2 regions of the Nocardioides albertanoniae genome follow, and region 2 is predicted to be linked to the other one. Evidence: predicted binding sites of a transcription regulator. Region 2 holds the regulator's gene; the other holds the start of a gene.

Region 1 (8,718 bases), 710 kb from region 2:
ACGACGCCCGACTCGCGCGCTGTCGCCTCGGCGGCCAGGCCGGCCACCGACGGGATCGGCGCGTTGCGGCGCACCGTGTTGAGCGCCGCCCAGATCAGGTCTTCCTGGCGCCAGACCGCGCCCTTCGGGGTGCCGGTGGTGCCGGTGGTGTAGATGATGTGCCAGTCGCCCGGCGTACGCTCGACCTTCGGGCGCTCCTTGGACGCGGCGGCGACCTTCGCGTCGTAGTCGGCGCCCAGGACGATCCGGTGGTCCAGCTTCAGGTCGAGCTCGTCCAGGTCGTCGGCGAACTCGGGGGAGACGATGGCCGCGACGCAGTCGGCGGCGGCGTAGGTGCGGGCCAGCTCCTCGCGGCGGTAGCCGTGGTTGATGTTGACCGGGATCGTGCGCGCCTTGAGGCAGCCGAAGAGCGCGTCGACCCACTCGATCCGGTTGGTGGCGTGGATCGCGACCTGCGCGCCCGGCTCGAGGCCGATGCTGAGCAGGTGGTTGGCCAGGCGGGTGGCACGCTCGTCGATCTCGGCGTAGGTGTAGGCGCGGTCGGTGGTGACGACGGCCGTGCGGTCGGGGATCGCATCGGCCATCGCTTCCAGGATGTCGGGCAATGTCAGGGGGATCACGGCGGACACAGAGACGGATGCGCTTCCTTGGGTAGGGCCGTACGGAACCGAACCGTACGTCGGATCAGACGGTCGTCACGTGTGCGCCTCGAGCAGCTCGGCAGCGACCGCAGCGCTCGCACGATAGTCCACCTTGCTCACGGGCGTCCTGGGGACCCGCTCGACGAGAAGGATGTCCTTGGGCACCTTGTAGGCGGAGATCAGGCTCCGGCAGTGCGTCCGCAGGGCCTCCGGAGAGGCCTGCGCGCCGTCGCGGAGCTGCACGAGCGCTGTGACCTGCTGGCCCCACCGCTCGTTCGGGGTGCCGACGACCGCGGTGTCGAAGACGTCCTCGTGGCGCAGCAGCACCGCCTCGACCTCTTCGGGGAAGACCTTCTCCCCGCCGGTGTTGATGCAGCCCGAGCCGCGGCCCAGCACGGTGATCGAGCCGTCCTCCTCGCGCCGTGCGAAGTCGCCCGGGATCGACCACCGCTGTCCGTCGATCTCCTTGAACGTCGCGGCGGTCTTGACCGGGTCGCCGTAGTAGCCCAACGGGATCGGACCGGTGCGGGCGAGCATCCCGCTCTCGCCCGGTGCGCACGGCGACAGGTCGGTGTCGAAGACCTGCACGTCCATCCCGACCTGGAACCTCGGCGCCGCCTGCGCGCCCTCCTTGCCCTCGTCGACGTGCATGCCGGTCGCCCCCGACTCCGAGGCGCCGTAGGTGTCGAGCAGGTAGCGGCCGGGCAGCGCCTGCTGCAGCTGTGACCGCACGCCCGCCGAGATCGGCGCGGCGCCGTTGGAGACGGCGAACAGGCTGCTCAGGTCCCAGCGCTCCGGCTCGCGCAGGATCGCCTCGGCGACCGGACGGCCCATCGCGTCGCCGAGGAAGGTGAGCGAGTTGACCCCGGCTGCCTCGACCAGGTCGAGGATCGTCTCGGCCGACCAGGTGGGCTCGGTGTAGAGGGCGACCGCGCACCCGGCGACGTGGCCGTTGCCCATGATCCACTGGCTGCCGCCGTGCATCATCGGGCCGCAGGCCAGCAGCATCATCGGGGTCTCCCGGGCGGCGGCCTCCTCGGTGAGCTGCTCGACGGTCTCGAAGGGCGCGCCGAACCGGCTGGCGTTCATCGCGGCGCGGATGATGTCCTCCTGGCGCCACTCGACACCCTTCGGCATCCCGGTCGTGCCACCGGTGTAGATGACGTAGCGGTCGTCGGCGCTGCGCTCGACGTCGGGGCGCTCCTTGGAGGCCGCAGAGACCGCGGCGTCGTACGCCTCGCCCAGCACCAGCGTCGGGATGCCGAGGTCGAGGTTCGCGACGGCCTCGACGTGCTCGGGGCCGATGATCGCGGCGACGGCGTCGGAGCTGCGGTAGAGATGGTCGAGCTCGTCGTGGAGATACTTGTGGTTGATGTTGATCGGCACCGCCCGGGCCTTCATGATCCCGTAGAACGCGTCGACCCACTCGATGCGGTTGCGGGAGTGCACGGCGACGTGGTCGCCCGGCTCGATGCCTTGGCCGATGAGGTGGTTGGCCAGACGGCTCGCGCGCTCGTCGAGCTCGGCATAACTGTAGGCGCGGTCCATCGTGAACACGGCGGTGTGGTCGGGGATGGCGTCGGCCATCGCCTCGAGGATGTCGGGCAGAGTGATCGGGGTCACAGCTCCGAGTGTGACAAGTAGAACGTGTTCTCGTCTAGGGATCGGTGTGCAAACCTTCCAGGACGGCCCGTCGTCGGTCGAGATCGGCCCGCTCCGGCCCGTGCGTGCAGAGCGCCACCGCCGCGGCGTAGGCCTCGATCGCGTCGAGGTGCTGCCCCGACCGCTCCAGCAGCTGCGCACGTACGGCGGGGAGCCGGTGTCCCGGGAGCGCGACCGACTCCAGCGCCTCGAGCCCGGCAGCGGCTCCGTCTGCCTCGGCGACCGCGACCGCGCGGTTGAGCCGGACGACGGGGGTGTCGCAGAGTGCGAGCAGCTCGTCGTAGCGCTCGACGATCCGGTGCCAGGCGGTCGCCTCGGAGGTGGGCGCGACGGCGTGCTCGGCGGCGATCAGGGCCTGGAGGAGATACGGCGCCGGCGCGGCGTGGGCGAGCGGGGTGAGGAGCGCCACCGCCTCGGTGACCTCCTCGGTGCGCCAGCGGGTGCGGTCCTGGTCGGGGAGCAGGACGAGGGCACCGTCCGGTCCGATCCGCGCGTCGCGGCGGGAGTGCTGCAGCAGCATCAGGGCGAGCAGGGCGTCGACCTCGTGGTCGGGCGCCGGGAGCACGGCGCGCAGCACCCGGACCAGCCGGATCGCCTCGCCGGCCAGGTCGGTGCGTACGACATCGGGGCCGGTGCCGGGGGCGTAGCCGGCTGTGAACGCGAGATAGGCGACCTCGGCGACGATGCCGACCCGGCCGGCCAGGTCGGCGAGGTCCGCGGGCACCTCGAAGGAGGCGCCCGCCAGCCGCTTCCGCGCCCGGGTCAGCCGCGCCGCCATCGTCGCCTTCGACTGCAGGAAGAGCCGCCCGATGTCCTCGGTGGAGACGCCGAGCACCAGCCGGAGGGTGAGCGCGGCCGCCGCCTCGCGCGACAGCGTCGGGTGGGTGCAGAGCAGCACCAGCCGCAGCCGCTCGTCGGAGACCGTCTCGCCGCCCGCCCCGGCCGGCACCGTGGCCATGACCCGCTGCGCCTCCTGGGTCACCGCCGCATCCACGGCGAGCAGCGGCATCTTGCGGGCCAGCACCTCCTCGGAGCGCATCCGGTCCACGATCCGCCGGCGCGCGGTGGTGAGCAGCCAGGCCGGTCCGTTGTCGGGCTCGCCGTCGACCGGCCAGTGCCGGGCGGCCGCCTCGAACGCGTCGGCCAAGCCCTCCTCGGCCAGGTCGAGCCGACGGAACTGCGCGACGAGCAGGGCCAGCAGGCGGCCCCACTCCTCGCGCAGCAACGTCTCGGCGTACGTCACCTGATCTGGACGCCCTGGGTCGGCCTGACCTCGACCGCGAAGTGCTTCGGGAGCAGCTTCGCGAGGGCGACGGCGTCGTCGATCGAGGGCACCTCGACCACGTAGTAGCCGCCGAGCTGCTCGACCGACTCCGCGAACGGGCCGTCGGTGACCGAGCCGTCCTCGTGGACGGTGAGCGAGGTGGTGGCGGGCTGGAGGGCGTCTCCGTCGATCAGCTCGCCCCGCTCCGCGACCGCCGTCGCGAAGGCACCGAAGTCGGCGTACGCCGCCTGCTTCTGCTCCTCAGAGAGGGCGTCCCAGCGGGCGTGGTGGTCGGGGCCGCCGAGCAGGAGGAGATACCTCATCACATCTCCTCGTGGTCGACGATCTCGCGGACCTCGAGCGCCGTCTCGAGCTCGGCGAGCACGGTGCAGCACTCGAGCATGTCGTCGACGTCGTCGGTCTCGATCGTGTAGAAGCCGGTCACGTGCTCGACGCTCTCGGCGTACGGGCCGTCGGTGATCGACACGCCCTCACCGGTCTTCCGCAGCGTCTTGGCCTTGCTGGAGTGGTGGAGCTCGGCGCCACCGGTGACCTTGTGGCCGCGCTCGGCGAGGAGCTTGGCGAACCTGCCGTGCACCTCGTATCCGGCCGCCTTCTCCTCCGGCGTGGCCTCGGCCCAGAAGGCCTCGTTCGTCGGTAGCAGCACCATGTATCTGGTCATCGTCGTGATCCCTTCGTGTGCCTCGGTTCGAGTCTTACACCGGGATGACGGGTGGGGCAGTGCCAAATCGACACAGAGAGGCCACATCGACACCGAGAACGAACGAGGACGTACGTCGTCCACCCGGCGGCTACGCTCGACGCCGTGCCCGAACTGGTCTTCCGTGATGCGACCCTCTCCGACGTCGAACCCCTGGTCGGGCTGATCGAGTCGGCGTACCGGGGCGACGACTCCCGGGTGGGCTGGACGACCGAGGCGGACCTGCTGGCCGGCCAGCGCACCGACCCCGAGGGCGTACGCGACGTGATCCTCGCGCCGGGCTCGCGGCTGCTGGTCGCCGAGCGGTCGGAGCGGATCGTCAGCTGCTGCCAGCTGCAGAAGCGCGACGCGTCCGCGCTTCGCGCGGTTGCTCCCTCGCTCGGCGCGGACGGACGAGCAAGCTCGCCGCCCGACCTCGCTCGATTCGCCTACGTCTACTTCGGGATGTTCTCGGTCTCCCCGGGTCTGCAGGGTGGCGGTGTCGGCAAGGCGGTCCTGGCCGAGGCGGAGCGGATCGCGCGCGAGGAGCTCGGTGCGGGGGAGATGCGGATGACCGTGATCCGCCAGCGCGAGGACCTGATCGCGTTCTACGAGCGGCGGGGGTTCCGGCGCACGGGCGCCTTCGAGCCGTTCCCCTACGGCGACGAGCGCTTCGGCGTCCCGCTGCGTGACGACCTCGAGTTCGCCGAGCTCGTGAAGCCTCTGTGAAGGCTCTGTGACGCGGCCTGACGGCCTCGGATTTCTTGCACTCTCAGGGGTCGAGTGCTAAACATGAGGCTGGCACTCTTACCATGAGAGTGACAACAACCGGACCGGTGACGTTGAGGCGTTCAGAGGTCACGAGAAGGGTTCGTGGCTGACGGCGTCGTCCGTCGCGGGCAACCCATCGGACCGGATCCAACGAACTTCCCAAGTGAAGGATCGCAGGAGCTAATGCCGAAGCTTATTGCTTTCAACGAGGAGGCCCGTCGGGGTCTGGAGAAGGGTCTCAACACCCTCGCAGACGCCGTCAAGGTCACCCTCGGCCCCAAGGGCCGCAATGTCGTTCTCGAGAAGAAGTGGGGCGCCCCCACGATCACCAACGATGGTGTCTCCATCGCCAAGGAGATCGAGCTCGAGGACCCCTACGAGAAGATCGGTGCCGAGCTGGTCAAGGAGGTCGCGAAGAAGACCGACGACGTCGCCGGTGACGGCACGACGACCGCGACCGTTCTCGCCCAGGCGCTGGTTCGCGAGGGTCTTCGCAACGTCGCCGCGGGTGCCAACCCGGCCGGCCTGAAGCGCGGCATCGAGGCGGCCGTCGACGCCGTCTCCGAGCAGCTGCTCGCCCAGGCCAAGGACATCGAGACCAAGGAGCAGATCGCTGCTACCGCCTCGATCTCCGCTGCTGACAACACCGTCGGCGAGATCATCGCCGAGGCGATGGACAAGGTCGGCAAGGAAGGCGTCATCACGGTCGAGGAGTCGAACACCTTCGGGCTCGACCTCGAGCTGACCGAGGGTATGCGCTTCGACAAGGGCTACATCTCGGCCTACTTCGTGACCGACCCGGAGCGTATGGAGACCGTCCTCGACGACCCGTACATCCTGATCGTCAACTCGAAGATCTCCAGCGTGAAGGACCTGGTCCCGGTCCTGGAGAAGGTCATGCAGACCGGCAAGCCGCTGGTCATCCTGGCCGAGGACGTCGACGGCGAGGCTCTCTCGACGCTGGTCGTCAACAAGATCAAGGGCACCTTCAAGTCCGTCGCCGTCAAGGCTCCGGGCTTCGGTGACCGCCGCAAGGCCATGCTGCAGGACATCGCGATCCTCACCGGTGGCCAGGTCATCTCCGAGGAGGTCGGCCTCTCCCTGGAGACCGCCGGCATCGAGCTGCTCGGGCAGGCCCGCAAGGTCGTCATCACCAAGGACGAGACCACCATCGTCGAGGGTTCCGGCGACGAGGGTCAGATCGAGGGTCGGGTCAACCAGATCCGCGCCGAGATCGAGAAGTCCGACTCCGACTACGACCGCGAGAAGCTCCAGGAGCGCCTCGCCAAGCTGGCCGGCGGCGTGGCCGTCATCAAGGTCGGCGCGGCCACCGAGGTCGAGCTCAAGGAGCGCAAGCACCGCATCGAGGACGCCGTCCGCAACGCGAAGGCTGCTGTCGAGGAGGGCATCCTCCCCGGCGGTGGTGTCGCGCTGATCCAGGCCGCCGTCTCCGCGTTCGAGAAGCTCGAGCTCGAGGGCGACGAGTCCACCGGCGCCTCGATCGTCAGGGCCGCCATCTCGGCGCCGCTGAAGCAGATCGCGGTCAACGCCGGCCTCGAGGGCGGCGTCGTGGCGGAGAAGGTCGCCGGTCTCCCGATCGGCCAGGGCCTCAACGCGGCCACGGGCGAGTACGTCGACCTGCTCCAGGCCGGCATCATCGACCCGGCCAAGGTGACCCGCTCCGCGCTGCAGAACGCTGCGTCGATCGCCGCGCTGTTCCTCACCACCGAGGCCGTCGTGGCCGACAAGCCGGAGAAGGCCGCCGCTGGTGGCGACCCGACCGGTGGCATGGGTGACATGGGCGGCATGGGCTTCTGAGGCTGTTTCGCTAGCTCCACCAAGAGGGCCTCTCCTTCGGGAGAGGCCCTCTTCGCGTGTTCCGGTTGCCGCCAGGAGGTACGACGGGACGTTCGCGTCCGTTACCAGCGGGTAGAGCGACCGAAGTGTCCCGTCGTACCGCGGGCGCGGCGCTACTCTCGACCGCATGGGCCCGAAGGCGATGTCGGCGCTGGCGTTCTCAGCCGTGCTTCTCGCCGGATGCGGCGGCGAGCCGGCGGCTTCGCCACCGTCCCGGAGCGCGACACCAGGAGCCTCGACGACACCGTCCGCGCCCTCCTCGAGCCCGTCGCAGACGCTGCCGCCGGTGACCGACAAGGTCTCGCTCCCGCAGCTGATGCGGGAGGACTTCCCCGGTGGCGAGGTGAAGGTGCTGCGCGAGTCGGGGAGCACGGACGCCTACCGGCGCTTCGAGGTCAGCTACCCGAGCGATCGGCTGACGATCACCGGGGTGCTCCTCCGGCCGCGGGGGTCCGGTCCGTTCCCGGGCGTGGTCTTCGCGCACGGCCACATCGACACCGACATCTACGTGACCGGGCAGGGGCTACGACGCGAGCAGGACCGGCTGGCGCGGGAGGGCTACGTCGTCCTGCACACCGACTATCGCGGCCATGCCGGCTCCTCGTCGCCCAAGAGTTGGCAGAGCCCGGAGGGCACCGAGGAGGACGAGAGCCGCCTCGGCTACACCCGCGACACGATCAACGCCGTCCAGGCGATGAAGCGGCTCCCGTACGTCGACCCCGACCGCACCGCGCTGCTCGGCCGCTCCATGGGCGGCGCCGTGGTGATGAACGTGCTGGTCGCCCGGCCCGGCCTGGTGCGGGCAGGCGTGGCGTACGCCTCGGTCTCCTCCGACATCGTCGACAGCATCGACCGTTGGGCGGTGCCGTCGCGGCCGGACGAGGTGGCCCGGCTCTACCGACAGCACGGCGACCCCGAGCGGGAGCCTGAGTTCTGGGCCGGGCTGTCGGCCCGGACCTACTTCGATCGCATCGAGGTTCCGCTGCAGATGCACCACGGGACCGACGACGAGTCCTGCCCGATCCGGTGGGCCTACCGGACCCGGGACCTGCTCGAGGCCGCGGGCGTACGTCAGCGGCTGTGGGTCTATCAGGGGGAGCAGCACGCCTTCGGGCCGCAGTGGGACCTCTCCATCAGGCGGGTCGCCGGGTTTCTCGATCGCCACCTGGGATGACCTGATCAGGTGGCTCGGGCGGGCCCACAGGTCCCGTCATTTGAGGACTTTCGACACTGTTTCGGCAACAGGTCGGTAACGCAGCATGGGTGCTCCACACACAGTGGCCAACTGCGGGGAAGCGTCTGGACCTGGGGGGCTTTGAAGCCCAATGACGTCCGGGTGAGGTTCTGCAGAGGCGGGCGGGGTCAGGGCTCATCGAAGTCAGGGCCCCGCCTGCGTGTGTGCCTGCGTGTGTGGTGGCCGCCGGTCGCCGAACCTCCGGCGACGTCCGCAGATGACGCACGACGATGGGGCATGATGTTGGCATGAGCGTCGACGCCGGACAGAAGACCGAGATGAAGCAGCCGCGTTCACCGTGGCGCTGGATCGCGGCTGTCGTCGCCGTCCTGGTCGTCCTGGTCGCCGTGGTCGCCTCCTTCGGGCTCCTCGGGTCCGACGACAAGGCCGACGACCCGAAGGCCGGCCCCGCATCGCCGACCGCGACCGTCACCGAGACCGCGGAGCCGCCCTCGCCGTCGGCTCCTGCCGAGGGTGACGGGGCGACCGAGCTGACCGTGGTCGGCGACGCCGCCCGCTGCATCCCGCCGACCGCGAAGTGGCTTGCCCAGAACGCCGCGCTGGCCTTCGAGGGCACCGTGGTCTCGAC
Region 2 (8,718 bases):
AGGACCTTACGGGCGTCCTCGGCGCGATCAGGGACGAGTTCGGCCTCGCCGACGACGTGGAGGTGACCACCGAGGCCAACCCCGACTCGGTCGACCTCGACTACCTGCGCGCCCTGCGCGAGGGCGGGTTCACCCGGCTCAGCTTCGGGATGCAGTCGGCCGTTCCCCACGTGCTCGAGACCCTCGACCGCACCCATGACCCCGAGCGGGTGCCGCAGGTCGTCGAGTGGGCACGGCAGGCCGGTTTCGAGCAGGTCTCCCTCGATCTCATCTACGGCACCCCGGGCGAGTCGATCGACGACTGGCGCACGAGCCTCGAGACCGCTCTGGCGAGCGACCCCGACCACATCTCGGCGTACTCCCTGATCGTCGAGGACGGCACCGCGCTGGCCCGGCGAGTCCGGCGGGGCGAGCTCGAGATGCCCGACGAGGACGACCTCGCCGACAAGTACGAGCTGGCCGACGCCGCCCTGCGGAAACACGGCCTGACCTGGTACGAAGTCTCCAACTGGGCCACCGACGCCACCCAGCGCTGCCGCCACAACATGCTCTACTGGCAAGGCGGCGACTGGTGGGGTGTCGGCCCCGGCGCCCACAGCCACGTCGGCGGCACCAGGTGGTGGAACGTCAAGCACCCCAAGGCCTACGCCGATCGCATCAACGACGGCCTCAGCCCGGCCCACGCCCGCGAGATCCTGGCCGCGGAGGACCGGCGCGTCGAGCGCGTCCTCCTCGAGCTCCGCCTCGCCGACGGGCTGCGGGTCGAGGTGCTCGACGACGAGGGCCGCGCCGCCCTTCCCGGGCAGGTGAGCCGCGGCCTGGTCACCGTCGCCGACGGCACGATCGTCCTCACCGACACCGGCCGGCTCCTCGCCGACGCCGTGGTCCGAGACCTGCTGCCCTGAAGCCATGAGAGGCAATGAGACGCCCTGAGAGGCCCTGAGGACGGGACGTTGGTCCTGATCGCAGGATCAGGGGAGTTCCTGATTGGTAAAGAGCCTCAGGCAGGGCAGTGTGGAGCCATGGCTACCACAACTCTTTCTCGTCCGTCCGACAACAAATGGATCGCCGGTGTCTGTGCCGGCCTCGGTGACCGCTTCGGCATCGACGCCAACCTGATCCGGCTGGCCTTCGTGATCTCCTGCCTGCTGCCCGGACCGCAGTTCATCGTCTACATCGTGCTGTGGATCATCATGCCCAAGCGTGCTGGTTACTGATCCACCGTCACGAAGTCGATCAGCTCCTCGACCCGCCCGAGCAGGGCGGGCTCGAGGTCTCCGAAGGAGGAGACCCGGGAGAGGATGTGCTTCCACGCCCTCGCGATGTCGGCCTGGTCGCGGTGGGGCCAGCCCATGTGCTGGCAGATGCCCTTCTTCCACTCGATCGAGCGCGGCACCGATGGCCACTTCTCCAGCCCGAGCCGATCCGGCTTGACCGCCTGCCACACGTCGATGAACGGGTGGCCGACGATCAGCACGTCCTTGCCGACCGCGGAGCGCCTGATGGAGTCCGCGATCCGGGCCTCCTTGGAGCCCTTGACCAGGTGGTCGACCAGCACGCCGACACGTCGCTGCGGGCCCGGCCGGAAGGAGACCAGGTGGTCGGCGAGGTCGTCGACGCCGCCGAGGTATTCCACGACGACGCCCTCGATCCGCAGGTCGTCGCCCCAGATCTTCTCGACCAGCTCGGCGTCGTGACGCCCCTCGACGAAGATCCGCGACTCGCGCGCGACCCGGGCCTTCACGCCTGAGACCGCGACCGACCCCGAGGCGGTCTTGGCCGGCTTGGCCGGAGCCGTGCGCGTCACCGGGGGAGTGAGGATGACCGGCTTGCCCTCCAGCCAGAAGCCGGGACCGAGCGGAAACGTACGCCGCTTGCCGCGCCTGTCCTCCAGCGTCAGCGTGTGCAGGTCGCGGTCGATCCGGACGATCTCGCCGACGAAGTCGGTCTCGACCTCCTCCACCACCGCGCCCAGCTCTGCGGGGGTCTCGACGGCGCGCCCGTTCTTGGGCTTGCGCCAGTCGCCGGCAAGGACGTCGGAGCCGTAGCGATCGCTCATCCGGGTGAGGGTAGTGACCGACACCCTCGGGGGCACGCAGCCACGCCGCGTGCGCAGATCAGTACAGCGAGCCGGTCAGCACCCGGCCGAGCTGCTCGAGCACCTCGTCGGGGGTCGTGGCGGTCGCCGGGAACCGGAAGGTCGCGTGGTGGCCGCCGTCGAGGGTGATCCAGGAGACCTCGACGCTCTCGGAGGTGAGGTTGGAGAGGCGTACGCCCACGATGTGCCGCGGGCGCAGGCCCAGGCGTGCCGCGAGGGTGTGGCACAGGTCGGCCTGGTGCTCGTCGTTCGCGTGGTCCGTGATGCGGGCCAGTCGATCGTCAGCAATCATGGGACTCTCCAGTGGGGCGAAAGCGTTGAATCAGTTTCTCTAAGGTCAGCCTAACCTAAGGGTGTCTCGATGGCGAGAGATGTGTTCTCTGTCACGATTTCGATGCCATCTCGCCGCCTGGCGGCGTTCCGGGTCGCGGAACGACCGCCGGAACTGGCTCCCTGCCGGTGAACCGGTAGGATTGGCACTCGCACGGAATGAGTGCCAGGCGACCCAAGGTCTGGCAGCGGACCCGGGGTAGGAAAGGAGCGCGGATGCAGAACGAACGCAGGCTCTCCGTCCTCCGGGCGATCGTCGAGGACTACGTCAAGACCGAGGAGCCGGTCGGCTCCAAGGCGCTGGTCGAACGACACGGTCTGGGCGTCTCCCCGGCGACAGTGCGCAACGACATGGCCGCGCTGGAGGAGGAGGGCTACATCACCGCGCCCCACACCAGCGCCGGCCGCGTGCCCACCGACAAGGGCTACCGCCTCTTCGTCGACCGGCTGACCACGGTCAAGCCGATGACCTCGGCCGAGAAGCGTGCCATCGCCGGCTTCCTCGACGGTGCCGTCGACCTCGACGACGTCGTCAGCCGTTCGACCCGGCTGCTCTCCCAGCTGACCCGCCAGGTCGCGGTGGTGCAATACCCCACCCTGAGCCGCTCGACCGTACGCCACGTGGAGCTCGTCGCGCTGGCGCCGACCAGGCTCCTGATCGTCGTCATCCTCAGCACCGGCCGCGTCGAGCAGCGGATCCTGGAGGTCGCCGAGGAGATCTCCGAGGAGACCCTGGCCCGGCTGCGCGCGCAGATGAACACCGCTGTCTCCGGGGCGATCATCGCCGACGCGGGCGAAGCGCTGAGCGCGATCGCCCGGCCCGCGGCCGATGCCCCGCAGGACGCTCTCGCCGCCGCGATCGCCGAGTCGCTGATCGAGGCGATGAACGACCACCGCTCCGACGAGCGGATCTCCATCGGCGGCACCAGCAACCTGGCCCGTTTCGGCGACAGCTTCGACACCGCCGTACGTCCGCTGCTGGAGGCCCTCGAGGAGCACGTCATCCTCCTGAAGCTGATGGGGGAGGCCACCGCCGGCGGCCTGGTGACCGTGCGCATCGGCGCCGAAGGCCCCTACCAGGAGCTGTCGCAGACCAGCGTGGTCGCGACCGGCTACGGACCTGGTGACGAGGCCCTGGCCACGCTGGGCGTGGTCGGGCCGACCCGGATGGACTACCCCGGATCCATGGCAGCGGTGCGCGCGGTCGCGCGCTACCTCTCCCGGATCCTCGACGAGGCCTGAGCAGGCCCCCGAACCCTTTGACGACCTGAGCAGGAACTGATTTCGATGGCAGGAAGAGTGACGTTGGACCCCTATGAGCTCCTCGGTGTCGACCGCGACGCCGACGACGTGGCGATCAAGAAGGCCTACCGGAAACTGGCGCGCCAATATCACCCCGACGTCAACCCCGACGCCGAGTCGCAGGAGAAATTCAAGGAGATCTCCCACGCCTACGAGGTGCTGAGCGACCCGCAGAAGCGGGCCGCGTTCGACCGCGGCGGCGACCCGTTCGCCGGCGGCTTCGGTGCCCAGGGCGCCGGCTTCTCGTTCACCGACATCATGGACGCCTTCTTCGGCGGCGCCGGTGCGGGCACCGGTGGCGCCGGCCGCGGCCCCCGTCCCCGCGTACGCCGCGGGCAGGATGCCCTGATCCGTCTCGACATCGAGCTGGCCGAGGCCGCGTTCGGCGTCACCCGTGACCTCAAGGTCGACACCGCCGTCGTGTGCGACACCTGCGACGGTGACGGTGCCGCGGAGGGCTCCCGCCCGGTGCCGTGCGAGACCTGCCACGGCCAGGGCGAGGTCGCGGTCGTGCAGCGCTCCTTCCTGGGCGAGATCCGCACGCTGCGTCCGTGCTCGGCCTGCAACGGCTTCGGCACGGTCATCCCCGACCCGTGCCGCGACTGCGGTGGCGAGGGGCGCGTGCGCTCGCACCGCACCCTGACCGTCAAGATCCCGCCGGGCGTCGACGACGGCACCCGGGTGCAGCTCGCCGAGCAGGGCGAGATCGGCCCCGGCGGCGGCCCCGCCGGTGACCTCTACGTCGAGATCCACGTCGCCAAGCACGCCACCTTCACCCGCCGCGGCAACGACCTGCAGTGCACCGCGAAGGTGCCGATGACGGCGGCGGCCCTGGGCACCACGCTCAACCTGCCGACCCTGGAGGCCGACCTCGCCAAGGACGGCTCCGACCTGGTCGACGCCGACGACGCCTCGATCCAGATCGAGCTCCGCCCCGGCACCCAGTCCGGCACCGACCACGTGCTGCGTGGCCGCGGCGTGCCCGGGCTTCGTGGCGGTCGCGGCGACCTGGTCGTGACCATCAGCGTGGAGACCCCCACCAAGCTCGACCTCGAGCAGGAGGCGCTGCTGCGCCAGCTCGCCGAGATGCGCGGTGAGGAGGCCACCCAGGGCCAGCTCAAGGCAGCCCACAAGGGCGGCGTCTTCTCCTGGTTCAAGGACACCCTCAACGGGCACTGATGTCATGATCGAGCGCCAGCGAGCGAACATTCGGTCGGTCATGTCGCTATCTCCGTGTTCTTGCGCTCGCGCTACGGAGGTAGCGACATGACGCTGCCTGTTCACATCGTCGACTCGCTCGCCGACGCCCGTGTCGGCGACGAGGTCGAGGTGAGCGGTGACGAGGGTCATCACGCGGTCGTCGTGCGACGGCTCCGTCTCGGCGAGGAGGTCATGCTCACCGACGGCGCCGGCGCCGGCATCACCGGCACGATCTCGGAGACCACCAAGAGGTCGATGACCGTACGCGTCGACGACGTCATCCTCGCCGACGCGCCACCCGCTCCCGCGATCACGGTCGTCCAGGCGCTGCCCAAGGGCGACCGCGGCGAGCTCGCCGTCGAGATGCTCACCGAGATCGGCGTCGCCCGCATCGTCCCGTGGGCGGCGTCGCGCTCGGTCGCGGTCTGGAAGGGCGAGCGCGCGGCGAAGTCACTCGGCAAGTGGCGGGCCACCGCTCGGGAGGCCGCCAAGCAGTCCCGCCGGCTGTGGCACCCCGAGGTCGAGCCGCTGGCCACCACCGATGCCGTCGTGGCCATGATCGAAGCCGCCGACGTCGCCGTCGTGCTCCACGAGGACGGCACCCTCCCGCTCGGCGCGGTCCCGGTCACCGACGAGGGCACCATCCTGGTCGTCGTCGGCCCCGAAGGCGGCCTGAGCGACGACGAGGTCGCCGGTTTCGAGAAGGCCGGCGCCACCACCGTCCGCCTCGGCGCCGAGGTGCTGCGCACCTCCACCGCCGGCGTCGCCGCCACCGCGGCTCTCCTGGCGCGCACCCTGCGCTGGGCCTGACCCGTCACGAGACGTCGGCCGGCGACGTTTCACGATCGGGAACGGCCTGCCCGGCGTGGTGGGTTTCTCGTGACGGGGTGGAGCGTGACGATGGACGCATGAGGAGCACACCTACGGTTCACGGGCGCCGGTTGGCCGCGATCGCGATGGTCGGGGTGCTGGCCGGGGCGGCCGGCTGCGGCAGCGACGGCGCGGTCGCCGAGGATCCGGACGCCTCCGCTGCGCCCTCGGAGAAGCCGTCCGCCCAGGTCAGCACCCCGCCGCGTACGGCCGAGCTGATCACGCTGGCGACGCCGGCCGAGGGTGCGAAGGTGGCCGACACCTTCGAGGCCTCGGGCAAGGCCAACTCGCCCGAGGCGAACGTGCCGTGGGAGATCCAGGACTCCACGGGCAAGGCGGTCCTCGACGGCGCGGCCACGGCCGACGGCTGGATGGACAAGCTCTACCCGTGGTCGACGACCGTCGACGTCTCCGGGCTCGAGCCGGGCACCTACACCTTCATCGCCCGCACCGACGACACCTCCGACGGCGAGGGCAAGCCCGCAGAGGAGGTCGGCGCGAAGATCACGGTCGAGTAGGAGATCATCACTACCGTGATCCTCACCGAACGCCGGCTCAACCGGACGCTCCTGCTGCGCCAGCACCTGCTCTCACGGGTCGCGATGACACCGGCCGAGATGATCGAGCACCTGGTCGGCCTCCAGGCGCAGGACCAGCTGCCACCGTTCTTCGCTCTCGCGGCCCGGCTGGAGTCGCTCGATCCGTACGCGCTCAGCGCTCAGCTCGAGGCGAGCGAGCTCGTCCGGCTCTCCTCGCTGCGCTCGACGATCCACATGCACACCGCCGCCGACGCCGCGCTGATCAGGGCCTGGACCCAGCCGGTGCACGACTACTACACCCAGCGGGTCGAGATCATCCGCCCGGCCGCGCAGCTGCCCGGTTTCGTGGAGGCGACCGAAGACGTGCTGGCCCTCGGCGCCCTGCCCAACGCCGCCCTCGAGGCAGGCCTGGTCGACCACTTCCCGGGTGTGCCCGCCAAGGCGCTGGGGCTGCGCGCGCGCAACGAGCTGCCGCTGGTGCAGCTGCCGCCCCGGGGGCTGTGGAAGGGGTCCGGCGGCCTGGTCTACGACCTGCTGCCCCGCTGGACCGGCGTCTCCCCGGTGGAGGTCGAGGATGTGGTGCCGAGCCTGGCGCCCGAGATCGTACGCCGCTTCCTGCGCGCCTTCGGGCCGGCGACCGCCGCCGACATCACCGCCTGGTCGTCGCTGACTCGTCTCGGTCCGGTCATCAAACGGATCGACGGCCTGGTGACCTATCGCGACGAGGCCGGCAAGACCCTCTACGACGTGCCTGACGCCCCGATCGCCACAGGCGAGGAGCACGCGCCGGTGCGGTTGCTCGGCACCTACGACAACCTTTGGCTCGCCCACGCCAACCGCGAGCGGATCACCGCCAAGGGCACCCGCAAGGAGTGGGGCATCGCCCGTGGCGGCGCTGTCATCCTCGCCGGAGGCCACCTCGTCGGGCTCTGGAAACCGGTCGACGGAGAGGTCGTCGTGCAGAAGATGCTGCGCGACCTCACCCCCGACGAGCGCGACGAGCTGGCCGAGGAGACCGCTCGGGTCGAGGCCCTGCTGGCCGGCTGAAGATCGACGGCGGCCGCGGGCGAACTAGCCAGTAGGAGCCGGGCCCGCGCGCCGCGTACGATGGATAGCACCAGCCTCGTGACCAGAAAGGGCCCGCCCGGGCATCCATGACCGATCGACACCCAAGTCCGCTCCCGAACGACTCCGCGACCACCAAGCACACCGTCGTCGTTCCCAACAGCGTCGACATGGTCACCCTGCTGGGCCCGGCCGATGAGCATCTCGGCATCATCGAGGCACACTTCGACGCCGACGTGCACGTGCGTGGCAACCGGGTCAGCCTGATCGGCGAGCCCAGCGAGATCGCCATGATCGAGCGGCTGCTGGAGGAGCTGGTGCAGATCATCCGCACCGGCCAGGGCGTGAGCGGCGAGACCGTCGAGCGTGTGATCGGCATGCTCCAGGCAGACACGACGGAGAAGCCCGCCGACGTGCTGAGCCTCAACATCCTCTCCAACCGCGGTCGCAGCATCCGTCCCAAGACGCTCAACCAGAAGCGTTACGTCGACGCGATCGACAACCACACGGTCACCTTCGGCATCGGCCCGGCCGGCACCGGAAAGACCTATCTCGCGGTCGCCAAGGCCGTGCAGGCGCTGCAGTCCAAGCAGGTCAACCGGATCATCCTGTCCCGGCCCGCGGTGGAGGCCGGCGAGAAGCTGGGCTTCCTGCCCGGCACGCTGACCGAGAAGATCGACCCCTACCTGCGCCCGCTCTACGACGCGCTCCACGACATGATGGACCCCGAGCTGATCCCCAAGCTGATGGCGAGCGGCACCATCGAGGTCGCGCCGCTCGCGTTCCTGCGCGGGCGAAGCCTCAACGACTCCTTCATCATCCTCGACGAGGCGCAGAACACGACGCCCGAGCAGATGAAGATGTTCCTGACCCGCCTCGGCTTCGGCTCCAAGATCGTGGTCACCGGCGACGCGACCCAGACCGACCTCCCCTCAGGCCAGAAGTCGGGCCTCCGGGTCGTCGAGGGCATCCTCGAGGACGTCAAGGACATCAGCTTCAACAACCTGACCAGCCACGACGTCGTACGCCACCGCCTGGTCGCCAAGATCGTCGCCGCCTACGAGGACCACGACGCCCGCAGCCAGGCGCAGCCCGAACGCGCCTCGGGAGAGGGTCGCTGAGCCCGCGATGAGCACCGAGATCATCAACGAGTCCGAGCAGGAGATCGACGTCGAGCACGTCGCCAAGCTGGCTCGTCACCTGCTCGAGGAGCTGCGGGTGCACCCGCAGGCCGATCTGCGGATCAAGTTCGGCGACGAGGCCACCATCACCGAGCTCAACGAGCGCTACTTCGACACCGAGGGCCCGACCGAC

The links. The regulator HrcA, encoded in region 2, represses chaperone genes, less so after heat shock. The targets are predictions, from matches to a motif close to TTGGCACTCGNNNNNNNCGAGTGCCAA.
Region 1: a site for HrcA is predicted at 5,066-5,092, ahead of groL (chaperonin GroEL). Genes of this name have one in related genera too.

The regions. Positions count from the first base shown of each region.
Region 1 covers NZ_VFOV01000001.1:961,305-970,022, forward strand. Annotated here, with positions in the region: gene FB381_RS04560 (AMP-binding protein) at 1-584, opposite strand, end outside; gene FB381_RS04565 (AMP-binding protein) at 696-2,264, opposite strand; gene FB381_RS04570 (RNA polymerase sigma factor) at 2,299-3,546, opposite strand; gene FB381_RS04575 (YciI family protein) at 3,543-3,890, opposite strand; gene FB381_RS04580 (YciI family protein) at 3,890-4,249, opposite strand; gene FB381_RS04585 (GNAT family N-acetyltransferase) at 4,394-4,996, shown strand; gene groL (chaperonin GroEL) at 5,222-6,856, shown strand; gene FB381_RS04595 (alpha/beta hydrolase family protein) at 7,023-8,069, shown strand; gene FB381_RS04600 (hypothetical protein) at 8,378-8,718, shown strand, end outside.
Region 2 covers NZ_VFOV01000001.1:1,670,990-1,679,707, forward strand. Annotated here, with positions in the region: gene hemW (radical SAM family heme chaperone HemW) at 1-905, shown strand, start outside; gene FB381_RS07950 (PspC domain-containing protein) at 1,023-1,217, shown strand; gene FB381_RS07955 (DUF3097 domain-containing protein) at 1,211-2,059, opposite strand; gene FB381_RS07960 (hypothetical protein) at 2,118-2,390, opposite strand; gene hrcA (heat-inducible transcriptional repressor HrcA) at 2,645-3,670, shown strand; gene dnaJ (molecular chaperone DnaJ) at 3,716-4,909, shown strand; gene FB381_RS07975 (16S rRNA (uracil(1498)-N(3))-methyltransferase) at 4,997-5,740, shown strand; gene FB381_RS07980 (Gmad2 immunoglobulin-like domain-containing protein) at 5,839-6,318, shown strand; gene FB381_RS07985 (winged helix DNA-binding domain-containing protein) at 6,334-7,386, shown strand; gene FB381_RS07990 (PhoH family protein) at 7,494-8,525, shown strand; gene ybeY (rRNA maturation RNase YbeY) at 8,533-8,718, shown strand, end outside.